DNA from 3 places in the Paenibacillus paludis genome. Region 2 is predicted to be linked to each of the others. Evidence: predicted binding sites of a transcription regulator. Region 2 holds the regulator's gene; each other region holds the start of a gene.

Region 1 (7,607 bases), on a different contig from region 2:
AGGATGGTAAGAATATAAAAAATAAACCAGTGGGAATGTCTATGACAACAGCGCGTGCCGGCACAATCGGTGCGCGCTGTTTTGAGTTGGGCTTGAAATCGCTGAGAGTAATAAGTACGGACAATCTGAACTATGGCTGTGAAAATAAGTTATTGACTGTTCCCTTGGGTATTAGCTTATTTTATTACAAGGAGGTGTTATTGATGAAAATAAGTGCGATTATGGATATTACGGGCCTTACCAAAAAAGCAATAAACTATTATGAGGAAGAAGGGTTACTAAGCCCTCATGTTAATCCTGAAAACAATTATCGGGAGTATTCGCAAAGTGATGCCGGTGTATTGGTGCAAATATCTGTTTTGAGACAATTTGATGTACCTCTAAAGGATATCAAAACCATGATATCGAACCCTCAAAGGTTAAAAGATTGTTTAGAACAACACTTAGTAAGACTTGACAATGAGATCAAAAGACTTGAAAAAAGCAAAAATGTGCTTCGATCCAGCCTGAGCAGTTTCGATTCTGATGAGATTGGACTTCTGCAATTAACACAACAACTATCGGTGCTGAATAAAACTCTTGAGCTGGATGAGCGTAGCAGAGAGGGTTTTATGAAAAAGCAGATTGAGCGTATTTTTCCAGGGAACTTTGGGAAGATGTTGATCATGCAATACAGTTCTTTCTTAAATGAACCTATAGATACGCCGGAAAAAGAGGAAGCGTGGATTTCCATAGTTAAATTCTTAGATGAAGTCGAAGTGATAAAATATCCACAGGAAATAGTCGACATGTATGAAAAGCTGACAATTAAAGATATTGAAAAGTATGAAAAACATATTAATGACTATATCGAGAAACGGCTTACCATAACAGACGAGGGACTTGTAAACGAAAGAGAGAAAATTACTGATTATATTCACCGATTAGAACACGATCCTGATATGCAGGCAGAATATATAAGATTGACAAATCTATCCGAAGGGATGAGGGGATTGATGAATGAAATTGGATATTATGATAAGTTTGTTAAAAATCTAAAAATTCTAAGCAAAGCGTTTTGTGCTTATAATGAAAAAGTGGAAGAGCTTTCGGAATTTTCAAAGTTATCAAATATTACATTTGACGTTCAATAAAATTTTATATATTCAGTGCGTTCAATCACTAGCTTGAGCTTCTCTGGGCGTTAAGGTGGAAGGGTAACAGAAACCAATAACGTAAGGGAGGGGCCATTATGACGGCCAATCAATTCAATAATACAATTACAGGAACACGGGACAATGCGGGAAGCGATTCTGCGGCAGCGCCTATCCAGTTTACCGGAGCGGACATGGTCAGAGATATTGTACTGCAATTCCCGAAGGCGGCAGATTATTTCAAGGGACAGCGGATCGACTTCTGCTGCGGGGGTGCAAAGCCGCTGGCCGAAGTGGCAGCTGAGAAAGGGATTGACCCGGAGACACTGCTTGCAGATCTGCATAAGCTGCTGAAAGAGCATCCTGTGCTTGATGTAGACACTGCATGGAATGAGGCATCTTCCGCTGAGCTGGTTGAGTATATTGTGAACAAGCATCACCGGTACTTGCGCGAAGAGCTGCCCCTGATCAGTCAGAATGTAACCAAGGTATTCCGCGTCCATGGCGAGGATTCTCCGCATCTGGGCGAAGTTTACCGGTTGTTTAACCTCCTGCGGGAAGATTTGCTGCAGCATACAGCGAAGGAGGAGGAATCCGAATTCCCTAAGATGCTGGCCTACTCCGAGAATCCGAGCGAAGAAGGATTGGCCGAGCTGCGCGGGCTGCTGCATACGCTGGAAGAAGAGCATGACGGAGCCGGTGAGATTTTGCGGGAGCTCCGCAGAGTTACGAACGACTTCACTCCGCCAGAGCATGCCTGCACAACCTACCGCCTGACCTATGCCCGCCTGGAGGAGTTAGAGGGAATGACCTTCGAGCATGTGCATCTGGAGAATAATATCTTGTTCCTGCGTTATCAGTAAAATAGAGCATGCTGTTCTCAAAGTCCCTGCGGGGACTTTTTTTCTTCTGCACCGTTTCGCTGCCTGATTAACGCCCGAAATTTATCGTTTGAGAACAAAGCTAGTTTGCGTTATTCTTAAAAGATAGTATACATAATGACTAAAGACCTGAGAAAATGATTGAGGTTATGATCGGGCGGAAGAGGGCGGTGCCGGGAATGTCCACGAAATTTCTGTGGCGTTTATGGTTAGGATTAATTATCATTGCGACGCTAGGCGGATGCTCGTCATTTGGTTCAGATGCGAACGGAAACAATGCCGCAGCCGGGGCTGCAGGCCCTGCTTTTTCACTAATGGCCGGTGATAATGAGCTGGCAGGGAACTCGGGGAGACAGCTTAGCGAAGCATACAAGCCAGGAATAACGCTTATAGAGCTGCTGAAGAGTAGCGGTGTCGTTACTTTTGCCGAAGACGGATTTAGCATACTGGCAGTCAATAAAATTTTTCTTGCCCCGGACATGATCTGGCAGATTCAGCTTGGCGGCAAAATCATAACCGATTGGAATAGTCCAGTCTCGCGGGAGCAGGCGATTGTTATTACTGCGAAGCCGGCAGCCGGAGATGCCCCGCTTCTGCCCATTATTCTTACAGTGAACGGCGGGAGTGAGCAGCCTGAACTGACACATTCACATATTTTATCTTATAGCGAGGACTTGTCTGTCAGGGGTCTGCTGAAGAGTAGCGGAATTGTTCAGTTGGCGGAAGACAACAAGACGGTAATCACGGTCATGGGGTACACGCCGCTCACCAGTGAAGACTGGAAGCTGAAAGTGAACGACAAGACGCTGCTTGACAGCGGAATTGATATGAAGCTCAGACCTCAAGATGTACTCGAGATTTCACTGGTTCTCCGGTAAGATGATAAGTAGCATAGCCAGATTTCCTTAATGCAAGCGGTAGCATAAGGGAAGCTGGCTATTTTTCTTTCAGCAAAAAACCTTACATACGCTGGCATAAAAATATGTGAAAAGATTCACATTTATTGTGATTTGAATCACAAATGCTCTTCAAATTTAAAACGTATAATTTTGTTATCAGATATGTATATGAAGAAATCCAGAAGCATTAAGGAGGGTCTTAACAGTGACCGTGGAGAGAGAAAAGTTAGTTTTGATAGGGAATGGTATGGCTGGCGTAGGCACTATCGAACAGATCCTTAAGCTTGGCGGCGCTTATGATATTACGATCTTTGGAAGCGAGCCTCATCCCAACTACAACCGGATAATGCTGTCCTATGTCCTCGAAGGAAGCAAGAGCATTGAGGATATCATTCTGAACGACCGGCAGTGGTACGAGGATAACAATATTACTCTGCATACTGGAACCACTGTTGTCCGGATTGATGAAGCCTCCCGTCAGATCGTTACAGATAATGGAATGTCGGTTCCTTACGATAAAGTTATTATTGCAACAGGTTCAAATTCATTCATTCTGCCGGTACCGGGCAGCACAAAGGATGGAGTTGTAGGCTTCCGCGACATTGCGGATTGCGACGCCATGCTGGCTGCAGCACAGCAATACCGCACAGCGGCTGTGATTGGCGGTGGACTGCTTGGTCTTGAAGCAGCCAAAGGACTTGTGAACCTCGGTATGGATGTTACCGTCGTGCATTTGCTGGAGGATTTGATGGAGCGTCAGCTTGACCATACTGCTTCATCCATGCTTCAAGCTGAACTTGAACGCCAGGGTGTGAAGTTTGCCATGGGCAAACAGACGGTTGAGCTGACCGGGGAGGAACGGGTAAACGGCCTGCGTTTCAGCGATGGAACCGAGCTGCAATCAGATTTTGTAGTGATGGCGGTCGGAATCAAACCGAATGTCCAACTGGCCAAAGACAGCGGCATCACGGTGAACCGCGGAATTGTCGTGAACGATTATCTCCAGACCTCGATGGCGAATGTCTATTCTGTAGGAGAATGTACAGAGCACCGCGGCACCTGCTACGGGCTGGTAGCTCCACTGTTCGAGCAGGGGATGGTGCTGGCGAAGCATTTGTGCGGCGCCTCCACCCAACCGTATGAAGGTTCTGTCGTAGCCACCAAGCTGAAGATCTCGGGGGTGGATGTCTTCTCTGCCGGTGATTTCACTGAAACAGCGGAGCATACCGTCATTTCGGCTAAAGATGAATGGAAGAGAACCTATAAGAAGATTCTGCTCAGAAACAATATTATTGTCGGTGCAGTTCTGTTCGGCGATGTGACTGAATCCGCAAGTCTGCAGAAGCTGGTCAAGCAGGGCACCGAAATGACCGACGAAATTTATGGCGAAGTAATGGGCACGGGCTGCTGCGGCGGAGGCAGTGCGAAAAAAGGCTTGTCAGTCGAAACGATGGCTGATGAGGAGATTGTCTGCGGCTGCAACGGCGTGACCAAGAAGGCGATCGTTGATGCCGTTACGGAGAACGGTTTTACCACGGTAGACGAAATTAAAGCCTGCACCGGAGCTACCCGCTCCTGCGGTGGCTGCAAGCCGGTTGTCGAGCAGATTCTGCAGTTTGTTCTCGGTGACAGCTTCCAGGAAAGTGCGAAGCAGGGGATTTGCGGATGCACCACCTTGAGCCGCGATGAGATTGTAGCAGAGATTACCGCTAAAGGCTTGAAAACGACCAAAGAGGTTATGAATGTGCTGGGCTGGAAACAAGCGGAAGGCTGCTCCAAATGTCGTCCGGCTGTGAACTATTATCTTGGCATGATCTACCCGGATACCCATGAGGATGAGAAGGAATCGCGGTTCGTCAATGAACGGATGAGTGCGAACATCCAGAAAGATGGTACCTTTACCGTTATTCCACGGATGTACGGCGGGGTAACTACACCGGAAGACCTGAGACGAATTGCCGATGTTTCCTTGAAATATAACGTGAAGGTTGTAAAAGTGACCGGTGGTCAGCGTCTGGATCTGGTCGGTATCCAAAAAGAGGATGTGCCTAAAGTATGGGAAGAGCTGGATATGCCTTCCGGTTATGGCTATGCGAAATCGCTTCGTACGGTAAAAACTTGTGTAGGTTCGCAGTTCTGCCGCTTCGGGACACAGGATTCCATGGGTATGGGAGCTTTTATTGAACGTAAATATGAACGCCTTGATTTGCCGGCCAAATTCAAAATAGCAGTCAACGGCTGCCCGCGCAACTGTGCGGAATCCTGCACGAAGGATATCGGCATCGTCGGCAACGACGGCGGCTGGGAAGTGTTCATTGGCGGCAACGGCGGGATCAAACCACGGATAGCCGATGCCTTCTGCAAGGTGAAAACCGATGATGAGCTGATCGAAATCTGCTCCGCCGTGATTCAGTACTACCGTGAAACCGGGAACTACCTGGAAAGAACCTCGGAGTGGGTCGAACGCATGGGACTGGAAAATATCCAGAACGTGATTCTGAACAATGAGGACAACCGTAAGGAGCTGGCTGCACGGATTGATTTTGCCCTGGCTCAGGTAACTGATCCTTGGAAAAAAATGCTGAATGACGACAGCACCCGCACCGCGCTGTTTGAGAAGGCAAGAGTCTAATCATAACCCAAAAGGAGAGAGAACAATGGATAGCGCAAAACAAGAATACGCCGTAGGACCGGTACAGAGTTTCCTGCCGCAAATTGGACGTGTTGTAACAGCCGGGAATCTGGAGCTGGCCATATTCCGCACCTCGGACGGAGCTTTCTATGCCGTAGAGAACAGCAGCCCTCATCCCAAGGGTGGGCCTCTCGCTGAGGGAATCGTATCGGGACATTATTTGTACGATCCGCTGTATGACTGGAAGATTGACCTTCGCAGCGGCGAGGTTCAGGCACCGGACCACGGTACAGTAGCAACCTTTCCCGTTTCTCTTGACGGAGATATCGTGAAAGTCAGCCTGCAACAGGCAGTTTTTCAAAGCTAAATTAAGATGAGGAATGGCGGGGTGGAGAGATGTTTACGCAAAGTGTCGAGAACATCGTAGAAACAGCAGTAGGCAAACGCGACAAAATGAACGAGAGTCTGCCGAGGTATTTTCTGGCTGCATTATTGGCCGGGGCTTACGTTGGGATCGGAATCATTCTTATTTTCTCACTCGGCGCACCGCTAGCGGCGGCCAAATCTCCTTTTCAGCCGCTTGTGATGGGCACCTCCTTCGGGATTGCACTGACACTGGTCGTATTTGCCGGATCTGAGCTGTTTACCGGGAACAATATGTTTTTTACCGTAAGTACGCTTGCCGGAAGAACCAGTGTCTGGGATACGGTAAAAAACTGGATTATTGTATTTGTCGGCAATGTTGCCGGTGCGGTCATTCTGGCGCTGCTGATTCAAGGAACGGGTCTGTTCAAGGCAGCTCCTGCTGAGCATCTGATCTTTACCGCTGCCGCCAAAAAAATGACTCTGCCCTACTCGGAGCTGTTCTTCCGCGGTATCCTCTGTAACTGGCTGGTCTGTCTGGCCTTGTGGATGTCCTCGCGAGCGAAAAGTGAAGCGGCGAAGCTGGTGCTGATCTGGTGGTGTCTGTTCGCCTTTATCGCCAGCGGATATGAGCATAGTGTGGCTAACATGACACTGCTAAGCGTAGCCGTACTGCTGCCGAACCATCCGGAGACCATCAGCATTGCCGGCTGGCTGCATAACATGATTCCTGTTACCCTGGGCAATATCATCGGTGGCGGTGTGTTTGTAGGTATGGCCTATTGGCTGATTTCACCGGTGCGCGCTGCCCGAGGCAAACGTTAATGTAACGATAAGTTTTGAATAGCAAGGAACTATAACTGTCTTGTGGGTCATAGCCCGCAGGACAGTTTTTTTGTTAAACTGTATCTGCACGGGGACTTTACATTAAGTCATATTGTTATTTTTTACAGGGAGAGATCTGCGATGAAGAGCTTCAATCATTTTGGGGTTTATGGAATTTGTGAACGTGAGGGCAGGCTGCTGGTCATACATAAAGGAAGAGGGGCTTATACCGGAAGATATGATCTTCCCGGGGGAAGGCTGGAGGAGAATGAATCGCTGGCTGATGGCTTGGTCAGAGAATTTATGGAGGAAACCGGGTTGTCCGTCAAGGTGAGAGACAGTCTGGGTACCTTTGATTTTTTTGTGCGCTATCAGGAGAATGACTTTACACATATGCATCACATCGCAGCGCTGTACACTGTGGACATCACGGACCCTCAACATGCTGTTACCATCGGAGTATTCGCGGAGCAGGATTCACTGGGGATGGAGTGGGTGGATCTGGCAGCCATTACGCTGGATTCGGCTTCACCGGTGGCGGTACTTGCAGCAGGTTGGCTAAGCGGAGGCAGCTTATCTCCAGAGGCTGGATATTATGGGGAATGGGAGATGAAAAGAGGCTCCATGTAGTACAGCTTAACAAATGGAGCTTTGCCTCAAGGCAATACAAACGGAAAAAAAGACGCCCGCAAGGCGTCTCAGACCACTCTATTTTTATTGTGAAGAAAATTTGGGCCCTATATGTTTCATTGAGGAGAATAGAGGGTATTATTACAAGGAAATTAAATACGGCAAATTTCGTTCGGACATAATTCACAGTGGCAGATTTCCTGCAGCATGCCAAGATCTTTAATTACGATCATGCCGTTTTCGT
Region 2 (7,607 bases):
AGGAGGACAAGCATCTGCTGATCGAGGCAGGCACGGGTACCGGCAAATCGCTTGGTTATCTGCTGCCGGCCATTTATCAGAGCGTACGTACCGGGCAGAAGGTTATGGTCAGTACCCATACCATCAACCTTCAGGATCAGCTGCGCGAACGCGATATCCCGCTTCTGACCAGTGTTGTGCCTTTCCCGTTTAAGGCTGCGATATTCAAGGGGAGAGGGCACTATTTGTGTCTGCGCAAGTTTGAACATAAAATAAATAAAAAGGACTTCGTAAGTCCCCGGGAAGAAGCGCTTACGGCAGCGCAAATGATCGTATGGCTGACCCAGACGGAATCGGGTGACGATGAGGAGCTGAATTTGAGCGGTCGCGGCGGGGATTTCTGGGAGACGGTAGCCAGTGATACCGATTCCTGTCTGGGCCGTTCCTGTCCGTGGTTCCGCAAATGCTACTACCACCGGGCCAAACATGAAGCAGGGATTGCCGATGTGGTCATTACCAATCACTCCAAGCTGTTCGCAGACGTCAAGGCCGGGCACCAGCTGCTTCCGGCTTATGAGCATCTTGTCATTGACGAGGCCCATCATTTGGAGGATGTGGCCGGCAAGCATCTGGGCATGCAAATGAAGTATTTCACGGTAGCTCATACGCTTACAAGGCTGTATAAAGACAGCCGCAGCGGCCAGCTGCCGGCACTGCGCCAGACTCTGCAGTCCTCGGGCAGTGAGCAGGCTTCGGAGTGGAGCGGCGTAATCGATAAAATCTATCCCGACCTGCTTACCGTAAAGGAAACTTGGGATACACTGAGCGACAAGCTGTTCGGCCTATTGCCCGAACGCAGCGATGCAGCGGCAGGTGAAGCCGGCCAGCTGGTCACACGCCTGCTTCCCGGGAGCAAGCCCAAAGATTGGGAAGAACTGGCGGCGCTGGAGAATACGCTGAACTTAGCCCTGAGCGACATCATCCGCAGGGGTGACAAAATGCTCAGCGAGATGCGCGATACGGAGAGTCAGTCGTCTTCGGACAGCCTGGTGACCGATATCGGAGGCTTGTTCAAGGATTTGGCATCCATCCGGGAACAAATCCGCTTCTTTATGGGTCTCAGTGACGATAATATCGTGTACTGGATGGAAGGGAGCGGCAACTACCGGGGCAAGTCGCTTCAGCTCTACGCCGTGCCTGTCGATGTAAGCAGTCAGCTCAAGGATCTGTTCTTCGACAAGAAGAAGAGCATAGTGCTGACCTCGGCCACGTTATCGGTCGACAAGTCCTTTCAGTTCATGATTGACAACCTTGGTCTTTCTGAAGCCTCTGAGCAAGGGCGTCTCATGACAGCGCTGCTGCCTTCACCGTTCAAGTACCGTGAACAGGCTCTGCTTGTCATCCCGCGCGATTTCCCCAGTGTTAAGGGCAGCGTAGGCGATGCGCGTTTTGTAGACAAGCTGGTGCATTCGCTGGCTGAAGCGGCGGCGGCGACCAAGGGGCGGATGCTGGTGCTGTTCACCTCCTACAAAATGCTGCGCCAGGTTTACGATCCGCTGAAAGAGGCCTTGGCTTCCCAGGACATTACGGTTCTGGGCCAGGGTGTGGAAGGAGGCAGCCGCAGCAAGCTGATCCGGCGTTTTCAGGACAGCTCTGCATCGGTATTGCTTGGAACAAGCAGTTTCTGGGAAGGAGTCGACATCCCTGGCGAGGCGCTGACCTGTCTTGCGATTGTAAGGCTGCCGTTTCAGCCGCCGAATCATCCGCTTGCCGAGGCAAAGGCGGAGCTTCTGCAGGCCCAGAAGAAGAATCCTTTTATGAAAATGTCTGTTCCACAAGCAGTGATCCGGTTCAAACAGGGTTTTGGACGATTGGTTCGCACAGCGCAGGACCGGGGAATTGTTATAGTATATGATACCAGGGTCATCGAAGCTTATTACGGGAAGTACTTCCTGTATTCACTCCCTGGTCCGAAGATGGAGCACATGCTTACCGATCAGATGGTTCCGCGGATTGCGGAATGGCTTGAAGAGGGCGGCGTTTCCTAATCTGTCATCGTTTATAAATTTTTTCCATCTCTTTGTACCATAGGCTGTGTCCCGTTCGCAGAGCGGGCACTGCACGTGGTTGTCATACGATATCGCGTCAGTGCAATTCTAAATTAGGAGGAGAAAACATGAAATCGGATAAAATATCGGAGGCCGTCGTACGCAGACTCCCAGTGTACCTGCGTTTCCTGAACGATCTCCAAAAGCGTGAAATCTCAACCGTTTCTTCTCAGGAACTCGGGCAGAAGCTGGACCTTAATCCGGCACAGATTCGTAAGGATCTGGCCTATTTTGGTGATTTCGGCAGAAAAGGCATTGGATATGACGTGTCTTATCTCATCGAAAAGATCCGTCATATTCTGAAGCTGGATCAACAAATCAACGTGGCCCTGGTGGGTGCCGGTAACCTCGGTCATGCCTTGTCCAATTACAATGCTTATCTGAAGGATACCATGAAAATCACCGCTGTATTTGATTCTTATGCTCCCAAGATTGGACAAAAGATCAACTCTCTTACGGTTCAGCCGATGGAGGAGCTGGGTCAGACCATCCGTGATCAGGGAATCCGGATCGGGATCATCACTGTACCGGACAGCGAAGCACAGAATGTGGCTGATATTCTGGTAGAATCGGGCATCGAGGCGATCCTGAATTTTGCACCGGTCATTCTGAAGACACCTGCAACCATCCGTATTCATGCTGCCGACTTTACGACTGACCTGCAAAGTCTGGCGTATTATTTACATGATGGAAAGGAAGGAATTACAGATGAGCAGCAATAAGATGATAATTGCAAACGGACGTTTTCTGGTTCCCGGAAGCGAGAAGCCGGTCCTGAGCGGTTATATGACTATAGAAAATGATTTGATCACATACATAGGGGAAGAGAAGCCCGTTATTGAAGAAGGCACAGTGACGCTCGACGGCAGCCGGCTGCTGTTCATGCCGGGTCTGGTCAATACCCATGGCCATGCTGCGATGTCGCTGCTGCGCGGCTATGGGGATGATATGGTTCTTCAAGCCTGGCTGCAGGAGAAAATGTGGCCGATGGAGGAGAAGTTTACCGGAGATGATGTCTACTGGGGCACTTCCTTATCCGTTCTGGAGATGCTGAAAGGCGGCACAACCACCTTTTTGGATATGTATGATCATATGGACCGGGTGGCCGAGGTGGTCGAACACTCCGGCATCCGTGCGGTGCTGATGCGCGGTGTTATTGGTCTATGTCCTGAAGAAGTGCAGAATCAGAAGCTTGCGGAAGCTGTTGCTTTCGCCCGCAACTGGCACGGCAAGGCTGACGGCAGAATTACAACCATGATTTCACCGCATGCCCCGTATACTTGTCCTCCGGACTTTTTCATGCGGTTTGTGCAGGCGGCACATGACCTGGACCTGCCGATGCATACGCATATGTCGGAAACGCTGCGTGAAGTGGAGCAGAATGCCGCTGATTACGGCCTGCGTCCTGTAGCGCACCTGGAGAAGCTGGGGATGTTCACCCGCCCGTCCTTAATCGCCCATGGTGTCCACCTGAACGATGAGGAGATCGAAATCCTCGCCCGCCACAAGGTGGGTGTGTCCCATAACCCGGGAAGTAACCTGAAGCTTGCCAGCGGGGTTGCACGGGTGCCTGAGCTGCTGAGAGCCGGAGTCAAAGTTTCGCTCGGTACGGACGGGGCGGCAAGCAACAATAATCTCGATATGTTCGAGGAAATGCGGCTTGCAGCATTGATCCATAAGGGAGTCAGCGGTGATCCTACCGCAGTTCCGGCACCGGAAGCGCTGCTGATGGCCACGCAATACGGGGCGGAATCAATCTTCCTGAACCAGGTGGGCCGCCTTGCAGCGGGGATGAAGGCTGATTTTATTGCAATTGATATTGACCAGCCTCATCTACTGCCGCATAGCGACTTGCTCTCCCACGCCGTGTATTCGGCCAGCGCCAAGGATGTCGAGCATGTCTGGGTGAACGGCAAGCAGGTTGTGAAGCATGGTCAGTGCCTGACACTGGACGAGGAAGAAATCCGCCGCAAGGCGCAAGAAACTTTTGAAGGGCTGCTGAAGCGTTAATTCGACTGCCGCCGCAGTTGGCTTTATGACGTTTCATATATTAAGGAAAGGAAGCTGCATTTTGAGGAAAAGGAAAAAATGGCTTCTGCTGGGGATCGCTCTGTTTCTGCTCATTTTGTTCGGTCTAAGCCAATTTTATGCCTATATCATGAAGGACCAATGGAATGAACGCAGCGCGGCCAAAGAAGTTGCCAAGACCCGGGCGGGACTTACTGAGATATCCAAGGCGCAGAAATCGGTATGGGACGAAAATTCGGTGTACTGGGTGCTGACGGGGAAAAATAAAGCCGGTACGGATCTGATGGTGTGGGTACGGTTCACCGTGGACGGCAAGCCGGCCGGCGGTGATAACGGAGTCTATGCGGAAGAGCTGGCCAAAGGAACCTCGGAGAAGCAAATCCGCTCCATTATAGACTCCCAGTTGCCCGGCATCGATATTAAACGGCTGCTTCCGGGTGTATACAATGGAGAATACGCCTGGCAGCTTTTTTACAAGCAGGAAGGACGTTATTATTACAAGTTCTTTCGTTTTGCGGATGGTACAGCAATCGGTGATGGATATACTTTGCCGAGCAAGTAGAGGCAGGCTTGCAATAACAAATAAAAAGCGGACAAAGCGGACAGCGCTTGTCCGCTTTTTTTGCATAATATTGCTAATAAGTTAAACTAAAGCACAGCCTAGAGGCAAAAGCAGCGGAGGGGAATTTTGGAACTATAGGGGCGATAGGCGGTTTTTTTACTCTGACATTTTATGAAATTTATATTATCATTGGAATGAAACAGTGATTCTGAGGATTAATTACATATTCCTTGAACAGGTGGAGAGATACGTTTGAAAACGATGATGAGGCTTTACCAGGAGGGCAGAACGGACTACCATTCTACCTTTTTTGATTTGATAAACGGGGATATGGAAACCAAACAGACGAAAGGGCTTGCCTACCTTTTTTCAAGGAATCCCAAGTTGATCCGGTTGCTGCTAAAAGAGTTAAACAGCCGGAACAATGTAGACACACCGGCTTTCAAAGAAGATTATGATTTTGTTCAGGTGGACGCAGAAATGCTTGCGGCAGGAGTACATAAAATAAGGCGCGATATTACCTTGTCCTTGTTCCAGGGAAACCGCAAAAAACTGGTTATTGTGATCGAAGCAAAGAGCGCAGGGCTGTATGCAAAAGCTCAGGAAGTGAGCGGCCAGCTTGCCGCCTATTTGGATCCGAACAATTTTCCCCATGATGCGGATCTGCCTGTCTATGGCGTCACCTTAACCAAATACAAGCTGATTCATGATACAGGCTGTCAATTCTTAAGTCTGCAATGGACGGATATCGTCGAACTGATCAATGAAATGATTATAAGCGAAAAGAAATCGGGCGAGGATACCATCATAGCCAAACAATATATTGATTTTATTCATGGGGTGGCGAAGGGCATGAAGTATTATGAAGTAGAGGTATTATCCGTTGCGGCTGGTAAAACGCATGAGTTGACGAATAAACATTGTATTCACGCCTGTCCGAATAGTGCCAAAGGTTATATTTACAAAACGCCATTATTTATCACTTTTCGTTCCGGCGGGGGCGGAGAAATGCATTGCCTGTACAAAATTGATGATATCGTAGTTCTTGATCCATTCACACCATCGCTGGATGCGGTTCTTGAGGGGATTCAGCATGAGCTGGCTGCCAGAATCAAGAATTACATAACGGAGAGAATTCAGGGGGGCTATGGATTTAATCATCCAGGCGAAATGTACCGTTTCTATGATCTTAGCCGGACTGACCTTATTCTGCTGCAGCATCGACCCAAACCGGAGAAGAACGCCATGGGTGCAAGATATTACACACTGGCTGAACTCCTGAAAGGCGAGAAAATTGTAAAAAATGTAACAAGCAGTAGATAATAATTAGTTGATGATGGGGGAAGGGCATGGATTCTTTAACGTTAACGGTGTATGTGGTTTCTCTATTATTGATGATAGGGAGTACATAACGAAGTATATACAAATAGCAATATCGGTGTCAGGAGAAATTAATACATCAGTAGAATAGAAAAGGGCCTGAATGGATTAATCATTCAGGTCTTTTTTGCCGATAAAGGAGCAAGAATAGAAGGGAATACCCAGAAATTAGTATCAAAAATTTTAAATATATTCACACTTTCGTGCGAAATCGTATATACACCTGTGATATACTTCTACTTGTATTAAGACATGCTTAAGAGCATGTCAGTCTCGGATGGGCGCTAGACACGCTATTTATTGCAAATCATATATTTAGGTTTGGTCAACTTGAGAGGAGGACGTTTCTTGAAACTGCGTCTTGTGCCTGTACTGCTAACGTCTCTGTTGTCTGCTGCACTGCTCTTTGGCAGCTTTTATGCTTATCGTCAATTTGCGGTCCATGAGCCGCTTGATAAGATAGTATCGGCTTATGAAGGTGTTAATCATTCACATATTACTATTAACCGCAATGAGGTAACCTTGAAACTGGATTTGAAACCTGGCACGAAATTGCGCGAGCTGGTGCAATACGTGAACACTGAAGGCAAGTCAGCCATTAATGGCCGGGCGCTTAAGCTGGACGTTGATCAGCACTCCAGTAAATTGCTGGACGAATATTGGGATAAAGCGATGTTCTCAGTAGCAGAAGCAATGGAAAGCAAAAAGTATACACTAATACCTGCTAAACTAGATGGATTGAAAGAGCAATTCCAGGAATACAAGAATGTGACAGCAACAACTGAAATTGATGACAACAACGTCTATGTTAGCCTGAGCAACGGTGAAGAGAGCAAGTTCATCATCTTACCGCGTGCAGCGGCAACGATGGGAGTGTGGAACAATGCCTAAGTGGTGGAAAGAGATTGTAGCCGGATTTGTTCCGGTCCTGCTGATATTTATGGCTTTTGTGGGCATTAACATTATTCCTGTAATCATAGCAGCCGGTATGGTTTGTGCACTCCTGGTGATCGCCCATTTGCGCGGCGGGTTGACAGTGAATGCGGGCGGGGACAAGAAACGTAAGAAGAATGGCCCTTCCAAACTTACCTTTGAAGAAATCGGCGGCCAGGATAACGCGAAGCAGGAGTTGCGGGAAGCGCTTGATTTCCTGATCCGGCATGAAGAAATCAGCAAATTCGGGATTCGTCCGCTTAAAGGGATCTTGCTTACAGGCCCTCCGGGAACCGGTAAGACGCTGATGGCCAAGGCTGCGGCTCATTATACCAATTCCGTGTTCGTTGCCGCTTCAGGCAGTGAATTCGTGGAAATGTACGTCGGTGTCGGTGCCGGACGTGTCCGTGACTTGTTCAAGGATGCCCGTACCCGTGCAGTGAAAGAGAATAAGCAAAGCGCCATTATCTTTATTGATGAAATTGATGTTATCGGCGGCAAACGCGAAGGCGGCCAGCAGCGTGAATACGATCAGACGCTTAACCAGCTGCTGACCGAGATGGACGGGATCTATAACAATGATACACCGCGGATTCTGCTTGTTGCGGCAACAAACC
Region 3 (7,607 bases), on a different contig from region 2:
TCGGCGTGAAGATGGCTGCGAATGAAGCGCCGACCTTCTTCAACACTTATGCTACAGAAGCCAAATTCCTGATTGAAAAAGGCTGGGTTGCCGATATTACCGATCTTTGGAACAAATATGAATACAAGGATCAGATCAATCCGGTGCTGCAGAACCAGTTCATTATTGACGGTAAAGTCTACGGGGTCACACAGAAGGGTTATGTTACCACGACAATGATCAATAAAAAAATGCTGGATGACAAAGGTGTAGCGGTGCCTGCAATGGATTGGACCTGGGATGATATGCTGAATACAGCCAAAGGTGTAGCAGATGCCAAAAAAGGAATTTCCGGTATCGCACCTATGGGTAAAGGCAATGAAGCAGGCTGGAACTGGACCAACTTCCTGTTCGAAGCGGGCGGAGAAATTCAAAAAGTTGAAGGAGGCAAGGTTGTTGCAACCTTCAATTCCGATGCAGGTGTGAAAGCGTTGGACTTCTACAAGAAGCTGAGATGGGAAGCGGAGGCAATTCCTCAGGATTGGGCACTTGGCTGGGGTGATGCTGTAGGTGCATTCCAGCAAGGACGTACGGCCATGGTAATGGCGGGTTCCGACGGAGTTATTGAGCAAGCGCTGAATCAAGGCGGATTGAAGCCTGCAGATGTGCTGACCTATCCGATGCCTGCTTTTGAAAAAGGCGGCAAGCATACCGGAGTACTTGGCGGAGACTATCTGGTCATCAATCCTAACGCTACAAAAGACGAGCAGGAGATGGCGTTCCGTTACATTACCTTTGATTATTTCTCCGATAAAGGTCTTGATGCGCTCGACGCTATTCTGCAGCAGCGTAAAGCGGACGGCAAATACTTCATCCCGCCGCTTCTGGACTACTATGCTGCAGATTCCGAGTTCGGCAAGAAGACCAAAGCGGTATATGACAAGTATTCCGATATCGTGTACCAATATAACCCGGATATTATGGCCCTCTTGGACGGCAAACCGGAAGCACAGTACAATACTCAAGATTATTATGCAACCCTGTCCAATGTGATTCAGGAGCTGTTCTCCAAAAAAGGAACCGACTCCAAAGCACAGCTAGATGCTGCTGCCAAAACTGTGCAGGAGAAATTCTTTGATACTATTAAAGTAGAGTAGGAAGTTTATAAAATGGTAGTTTTTATAAATGAATTGTAAAAAGCGGAAGAGGCAGGGGACGTTGTTCCCCTGTCTTTTTGCTGTAAATAGTTCTCCAAAGGTTAGGTGAGGGAAGAGGCGATCAAGGATAAGGCGGGAGGAATAAGATAAAGAAATATGATGTAATTACCAATAAATAGAAAAATAATGCTTTGTGGAGCCCTGTAACAGGTTCATACGGTTAGAGTCCTTATTTTGCTGTTCGCAGATTGGACAAATATAAGCGAATTTTACCATATAAAATGGAAATAATACCTGAATATGATTAAATGAAAGCGCTTTGAAAACAAATCAAAAAAAACTTTATACTTTGTGAAAGATTTCACTTTAAATGTTGAAGAGGATGTGATAAGATAAATGTGTAGAGAAAAACAACCTAAAAATTGACAGGAGGACGAGGGAGATGGCAGTTAAAAACGAAGTCGCCGCCCAAGTGAAACAAACCACCGCTGAAGAGTATATTCAGATTTTGGTGGATAAAGCAAAGAAAGCTCAAGAAGCGTACATGGCGCTGGATCAAGAGCAAGTTAACACAATCGTTCATGCAATGGCATTGGCTGGGCTCGACAAGCATATGTACCTGGCAAAATTGGCTGTAGAAGAAACAGGACGCGGTGTATACGAAGACAAAATTACGAAGAACATCTTCTCAACTGAATATATCTGGCACGGAATTAAATACGACAAAACAGTAGGCGTCGTTGAAGATAATAAATATGATAGCTTCCAAAAAATTGCCGAGCCGGTCGGAATCGTAATGGGTATCACACCGGTAACCAACCCAACATCCACCACGATGTTTAAAGCACTGATTGCCGCTAAGACACGTAATCCTATTATATTCGGTTTCCATCCATCAGCGCAAGAGTGTAGTGCCGCAGCAGCAAGAATTCTTCATGATGCAGCTGTGAAAGCAGGCGCTCCTGAGAACTGTATCCAATGGATTGAGCTTCCGACAATGGACAAAACAAACGCATTGATGAACAATCCGGACGTCGCTCTTATCCTGGCAACAGGCGGATCTGCAATGGTTAAAGCGGCATACAGCTGTGGTAAACCGGCTCTCGGCGTAGGCCCTGGTAACGTACCTGCCTTCATTGAGAAAAGTGCTGATATCGACCAAGCGGTTACTGACATTATTCTTTCCAAGACTTTTGACAATGGTATGATTTGCGCTTCCGAGCAGGCTGTTATTATTGAAGAAGCGATTTTTGACCAAGTGAAAAAGAAAATGATCGCAAATGGCTGCTACTTTGTGAATAAAGAAGAAGCTGCTAAGCTGACCAACGGCGCAATGAATGTAGAAAAATGTGCGGTTAACCCGGCAATCGTAGGTCAATCCGCTGTGAAAATCGCTGAAATGTGCGGTATCCAGGTTCCTGCCGGAACGAAGATTCTGGTAGCTGAACTCGAAGGCGTAGGCACCAAGTACCCGCTGTCCGCTGAGAAACTTAGCCCGGTTCTGGCTTGCTACAAGGTTAAGAACGCTGACCAAGGGATTGAACGCGCAGCTCAAGTTGTTGAATTCGGCGGCATGGGACACAGCTCGGCTATCCATTCCAACAATGAAGAAGTTATCATGAAGTTCTCGAACCGTCTGCAAACTGGACGTATTCTTGTTAACTCGCCTTCAACACATGGCGCCATCGGCGACATTTACAATACTAATATCGCTTCGCTGACTCTGGGCTGCGGATCTTATGGACGCAACTCGGTATCGCAAAACGTAACTGCCATCAATCTGATCAATGTGAAAAGGGTGAACCGTCGTACCGTGAATATGCAATGGTTTAAGGTGCCTGATAAGATTTATTTCGAAAAGGGAGCCACTCAATACCTGGCCAAAATGCCTGATATTACCCGCGTAGCAATTATCACTGACCCTATGATGGTTAAACTGGGGTATGTAGAAAGAGTAGAGCACTACCTGCGTCAACGCCAGACCCCTGTAGCGATCGAAGTGTTCTCGGAAGTTGAACCGGATCCATCGACAACTACCGTGGAAAAAGGTACAGCTATGATGAACAGATTCCAACCGGACTGCATCATCGCACTCGGCGGCGGTTCCCCAATGGATGCTGCAAAAGGAATGTGGCTGTTCTATGAACACCCGGATGCTGACTTTAACGGTCTGAAACAAAAGTTCATGGATATCCGCAAACGGGTATACAAATTCCCTAAGCTCGGCAACAAAGCGAAATTTGTAGCTATTCCAACAACATCGGGTACAGGTTCGGAAGTAACCTCTTTCGCGGTTATTACTGACAAAACTACTGCAAATAATACTAAATATCCGCTTGCAGACTATGAGCTGACTCCGGATGTAGCGATCATCGACCCTGAGTTTGTATATAGCTTGCCTAAGACTGCTGTTGCTGATACAGGTATGGACGTATTGACACATGCGATTGAAGCTTATGTTTCCGTTATGGCAAGTGACTACACCGATGGTCTGGCTATCAAAGCTATCCAGCTGGTATTCCAATACCTGGAGAAGTCCGCACTTGAAGGCGACAAACTTGCCCGCGAAAAAATGCACAACGCATCGACGCTGGCTGGTATGGCATTTGCCAATGCATTCCTGGGCATCAACCACAGCTTGGCGCACAAATGGGGCGGTCAATACCACACGGCTCATGGACGTACCAATGCCATCCTGATGCCGCACGTTATCCGTTACAATGCCAAGAAACCAACGAAGTTTGCTTCGTTCCCTAAATATTCGCACTTTGTAGCTGACGAACGTTATGCTGAAATCGCCCGTATTCTGGGATTGCCTGCACGCACTACCGAAGAAGGCGTAACCAGCCTGATCAATGCAATCCGCGACATGAACAAAAAATTGGGCATTGAAGAGTCGTTCCAACAACTCGGCTTTGATCCTAAGGATTTCGAATCCCGCGTAGACTATCTGGCTGACCGTGCATTTGAAGACCAATGTACTACTGCCAACCCTAAACTGCCGCTGGTTACTGAACTTGCTGATGTATACCGCAACGCATTCTACGGAAGATTCGACAACTAATTGGTGATTGCTTAGCAAAGGATAAGGTTATAGGTTAATATGGAAGGGGATGGTAGTGACAAATATCACCGGAAAGGTGATATTTGTCACAGTCCTTTTTCAGAAAATAAACTAAAATGTTTATATAAAGAACGGTCCCAGTTATGAAGACGCGATTGTGAATTTAATTACAACCATATCTTTGGGATCACGAGACACGGGATTAACCTTCAAGCCCGCGATCTCTACAAATATAATAAATATAAATGGAGGGATTTAGCATGTCGGTGATTGAAAAAGATGTACAAGAAGTGAAGTCGAGTTGGAGAAGTTTTACAAAAGGTAAATGGGCAAGAAAAGTCGACGTTAACGAATTTATTTCCAAGAACATCAAGCCTTATGAAGGAAACGAAGATTTCCTCGTGGGTCCTACCAGCAACACTACTGAACTGTGGAAGATTATCTCCCAGCTGAGCAAGGAAGAAAGAGAAAGAGGCGGCGTATGGGACGTTTCCCTGGATACTGTCTCCACCATCACTTCCCACAAGCCAGGCTACATCGACAAGGACAAGGAACAAATTGTAGGCGTACAGACTGATGCTCCTTTCAGACGTTCTGTTCAACCGTTCGGCGGTATTAAGATGATGATCGATGCCACCAAAGCTTATGGCTTCGAGCTTCCGAACAACATTGTCGAAATGTTTACGAATATCCGCAAAACGCATAACCAAGGCGTGTTTGATGCATATACACCTGACATGAGAGCAGTACGTAAATCCGGCGTTATTACAGGTCTTCCTGATGCTTACGGCCGCGGACGTATTATCGGTGACTACCGCCGTATTGCTCTATACGGTATCGACTTCCTGATTAAAGACAAGAAACAACAACAAACCGAGCTTGAAGTTGATTCCATGACTGAAGAAGTAATCCGGTTGCGCGAAGAGCTATCGGAACAAATCCGCGCTCTGGGCGAGCTGAAAGAAATGGCTGCCGCTCACGGACTTGATATTTCCAAACCGGCGAACAACTTCAAAGAAGCTACTCAATGGGTATACTTCGGTTATCTGGCAGCAGTAAAAGAACAAAACGGTGCTGCAATGTCCCTGGGACGTGTATCCTCCTTCCTCGACATCTATGCACAGCGCGATTTTGAAGAAGGTACACTTACTGAAGAACAAGCACAAGAAATCGTTGACCATTTCGTAATGAAACTGCGTATTGTGAAATTCCTGCGTACGCCTGACTATAATGAACTGTTCTCCGGCGACCCTACTTGGGTAACGGAATCCATCGGTGGTATGGCTGAAGACGGAACAACACGCGTAACTAAGAACAGCTTCCGCTTCTTGCATACCCTGTACAACCTGGGACCTGCTCCAGAGCCTAACTTGACGGTTCTGTGGTCCGAAAGACTGCCTGAAGGCTTCAAAAAATATTGTGCCAAGGTTTCCATCGAAACCAGCGCTATCCAATATGAGAATGACGATGTAATGCGTCCATATTGGGGTGAAGATTACGCAATTGCTTGCTGCGTATCCCCAATGCGCATTGGTAAACAAATGCAGTTCTTCGGCGCCCGCGCCAACCTGGCGAAAGCTTTGCTGTACGCGATCAATGGTGGTATAGACGAGAAATCAGGCGTGCAAGTTGGACCTGAATTCCCTGCGATCACTTCCGAATATCTGGATTACAACGAAGTAATGAAACGCTTCAAACCGATGATGGAGTGGCTGGCTAAGACTTATGTCAACACCCTGAACATCATTCACTACATGCATGACAAATATTCCTACGAACGCATCGAAATGGCACTGCATGACCGTGACATTCTGCGTACGATGGCTTGCGGTATCGCCGGCCTGTCCGTTGCTGCTGACTCCCTGAGCGCAATTAAATTCGCTAAGGTTAAACCGATCCGCAACGAACAAGGCATCGCCATCGACTTCGAAACCGAAGGAGAATTCCCTTGCTACGGCAACAACGACGATGCTGTTGACAACATCGCAGTTGAACTGGTTGAAACCTTCATGTCGATGATCCGCAAACACAAAACTTACCGTGACGCTATGCCGACTCAATCGGTATTGACTATCACTTCGAACGTAGTTTATGGTAAGAAGACTGGTACTACTCCTGACGGACGTAAGAAAGGTGAACCGTTCGCTCCAGGTGCTAACCCAATGCACGGACGCGACAAGAAAGGCGCACTGGCTTCCTTGAATTCTGTTGCCAAACTGCCGTATTCCGAGGCACAAGACGGTATTTCCAACACGTTCTCCATCGTTCCTAAGGCGCTGGGTAAAGACGAAGAGTCCCGTAAGTCCAACCTGGTATTCATGATGGACGGATACTTCCACAACAACGCTCAGCACTTGAACGTTAACGTGTTTAACCGTGAACAACTGATCGATGCTATGGATCATCCGGAGAACTATCCTCAATTGACCATTCGTGTATCCGGCTATGCTGTTAACTTCATCAAGCTGACCCGTGAACAACAGTTGGATGTTATCAATCGTACATTCCACGGTACAATGTAATTAAATTAACTGTGTAATACAGTTCTTGTATAAGATGTAATAGCAGTGAGGTGATACCGCCCTTGATTCAGGGGGCGGTAAAATCTTGCTAAAAATTAATTAAAATTTTAAGTTCTTTTCGAAAGGAAGTCATCATATGGCTAATGGACATATACATTCCTTAGAAACGTTCGGGACCGTAGACGGGCCTGGTATCCGTTTTGTTCTATTTATGCAGGGCTGCTTATTGAAATGCCAGTATTGTCATAACCCGGATACCTGGGGTCTTAATGAAGGCAGAGAAATGAGCATCGAGGAAGTGCTGTCGGAAATCGAACCTTACCTGAATTATTATAAGTCTTCAGGTGGCGGGCTTACCGTGTCTGGCGGCGAACCAACGCTGCAGGCGCATTTTGTCAAACAACTGTTCACTGAAGTGAAACAGCGCTGGAATCTGCACACCACACTGGATACAAATGGCTATAATGATGGTTCGAAGATCAGCGATTTGCTGGATGTTACTGATCTTGTGCTGCTCGATCTCAAGCATATCGATGATGAAGCGCATATTAAGCTGACCGGTAAATCGAATGATCGTACATTGAAGCTGGCCCGCTGGTTGTCGGATCATAACCGTAAAATGTGGATCCGCCACGTGTACGTTCCTGGCATTCATAATAAGGAAGAGGATTTACTGAATCTCGGCCGATTCATTGGAACGCTTAATGGGGTGGAAAAGTTTGAAATCCTGCCGTATCACCAAATGGGGATTTATAAATGGCAAGAACTTGGCCGTCCCTATGAACTAGAAGGGGTACCCTCACCGAACGATGAAGAAGTGCAGCGCGCTTACCGGCTGATTGAAGAAGGACGCAACGAGACAGCACTTGTTAAGTGATGATAATT

What was found. Region 2 encodes Rex, which represses fermentation and respiration genes when NADH is low (regulators of the CRP and FNR family bind a similar motif). Its sites were predicted from a motif close to TTGTGAAATATTTCACAA; they were not measured.
Region 1: the regulator Rex is predicted to act here: its motif matches at 2,997-3,014, upstream of nirB (nitrite reductase large subunit NirB).
Region 3: the regulator Rex is predicted to act here: its motif matches at 1,486-1,503, upstream of adhE (bifunctional acetaldehyde-CoA/alcohol dehydrogenase).

Annotation. Positions count from the first base shown of each region.
Region 1 covers NZ_JBGJZP010000002.1:293,173-300,779, reverse strand. Annotated here, with positions in the region: gene ACAN56_RS04685 (MerR family transcriptional regulator) at 42-1,133, shown strand; gene ric (iron-sulfur cluster repair di-iron protein) at 1,328-1,996, shown strand; gene ACAN56_RS04675 (hypothetical protein) at 2,194-2,892, shown strand; gene nirB (nitrite reductase large subunit NirB) at 3,119-5,545, shown strand; gene nirD (nitrite reductase small subunit NirD) at 5,571-5,912, shown strand; gene ACAN56_RS04660 (formate/nitrite transporter family protein) at 5,942-6,733, shown strand; gene ACAN56_RS04655 (NUDIX hydrolase) at 6,875-7,363, shown strand; gene ACAN56_RS04650 (Crp/Fnr family transcriptional regulator) at 7,516-7,607, opposite strand, start outside.
Region 2 covers NZ_JBGJZP010000036.1:31,052-38,658, reverse strand. Annotated here, with positions in the region: gene dinG (ATP-dependent DNA helicase DinG) at 1-2,027, shown strand, start outside; gene ACAN56_RS34615 (redox-sensing transcriptional repressor Rex) at 2,117-2,809, shown strand; gene ACAN56_RS34610 (amidohydrolase) at 2,796-4,097, shown strand; gene ACAN56_RS34605 (cell wall elongation regulator TseB-like domain-containing protein) at 4,159-4,677, shown strand; gene ACAN56_RS34600 (hypothetical protein) at 4,930-6,000, shown strand; gene ACAN56_RS34595 (hypothetical protein) at 6,406-6,948, shown strand; gene ACAN56_RS34590 (AAA family ATPase) at 6,941-7,607, shown strand, end outside.
Region 3 covers NZ_JBGJZP010000002.1:272,750-280,356, reverse strand. Annotated here, with positions in the region: gene ACAN56_RS04605 (ABC transporter substrate-binding protein) at 1-1,136, shown strand, start outside; gene adhE (bifunctional acetaldehyde-CoA/alcohol dehydrogenase) at 1,579-4,200, shown strand; gene pflB (formate C-acetyltransferase) at 4,461-6,722, shown strand; gene pflA (pyruvate formate-lyase-activating protein) at 6,859-7,599, shown strand.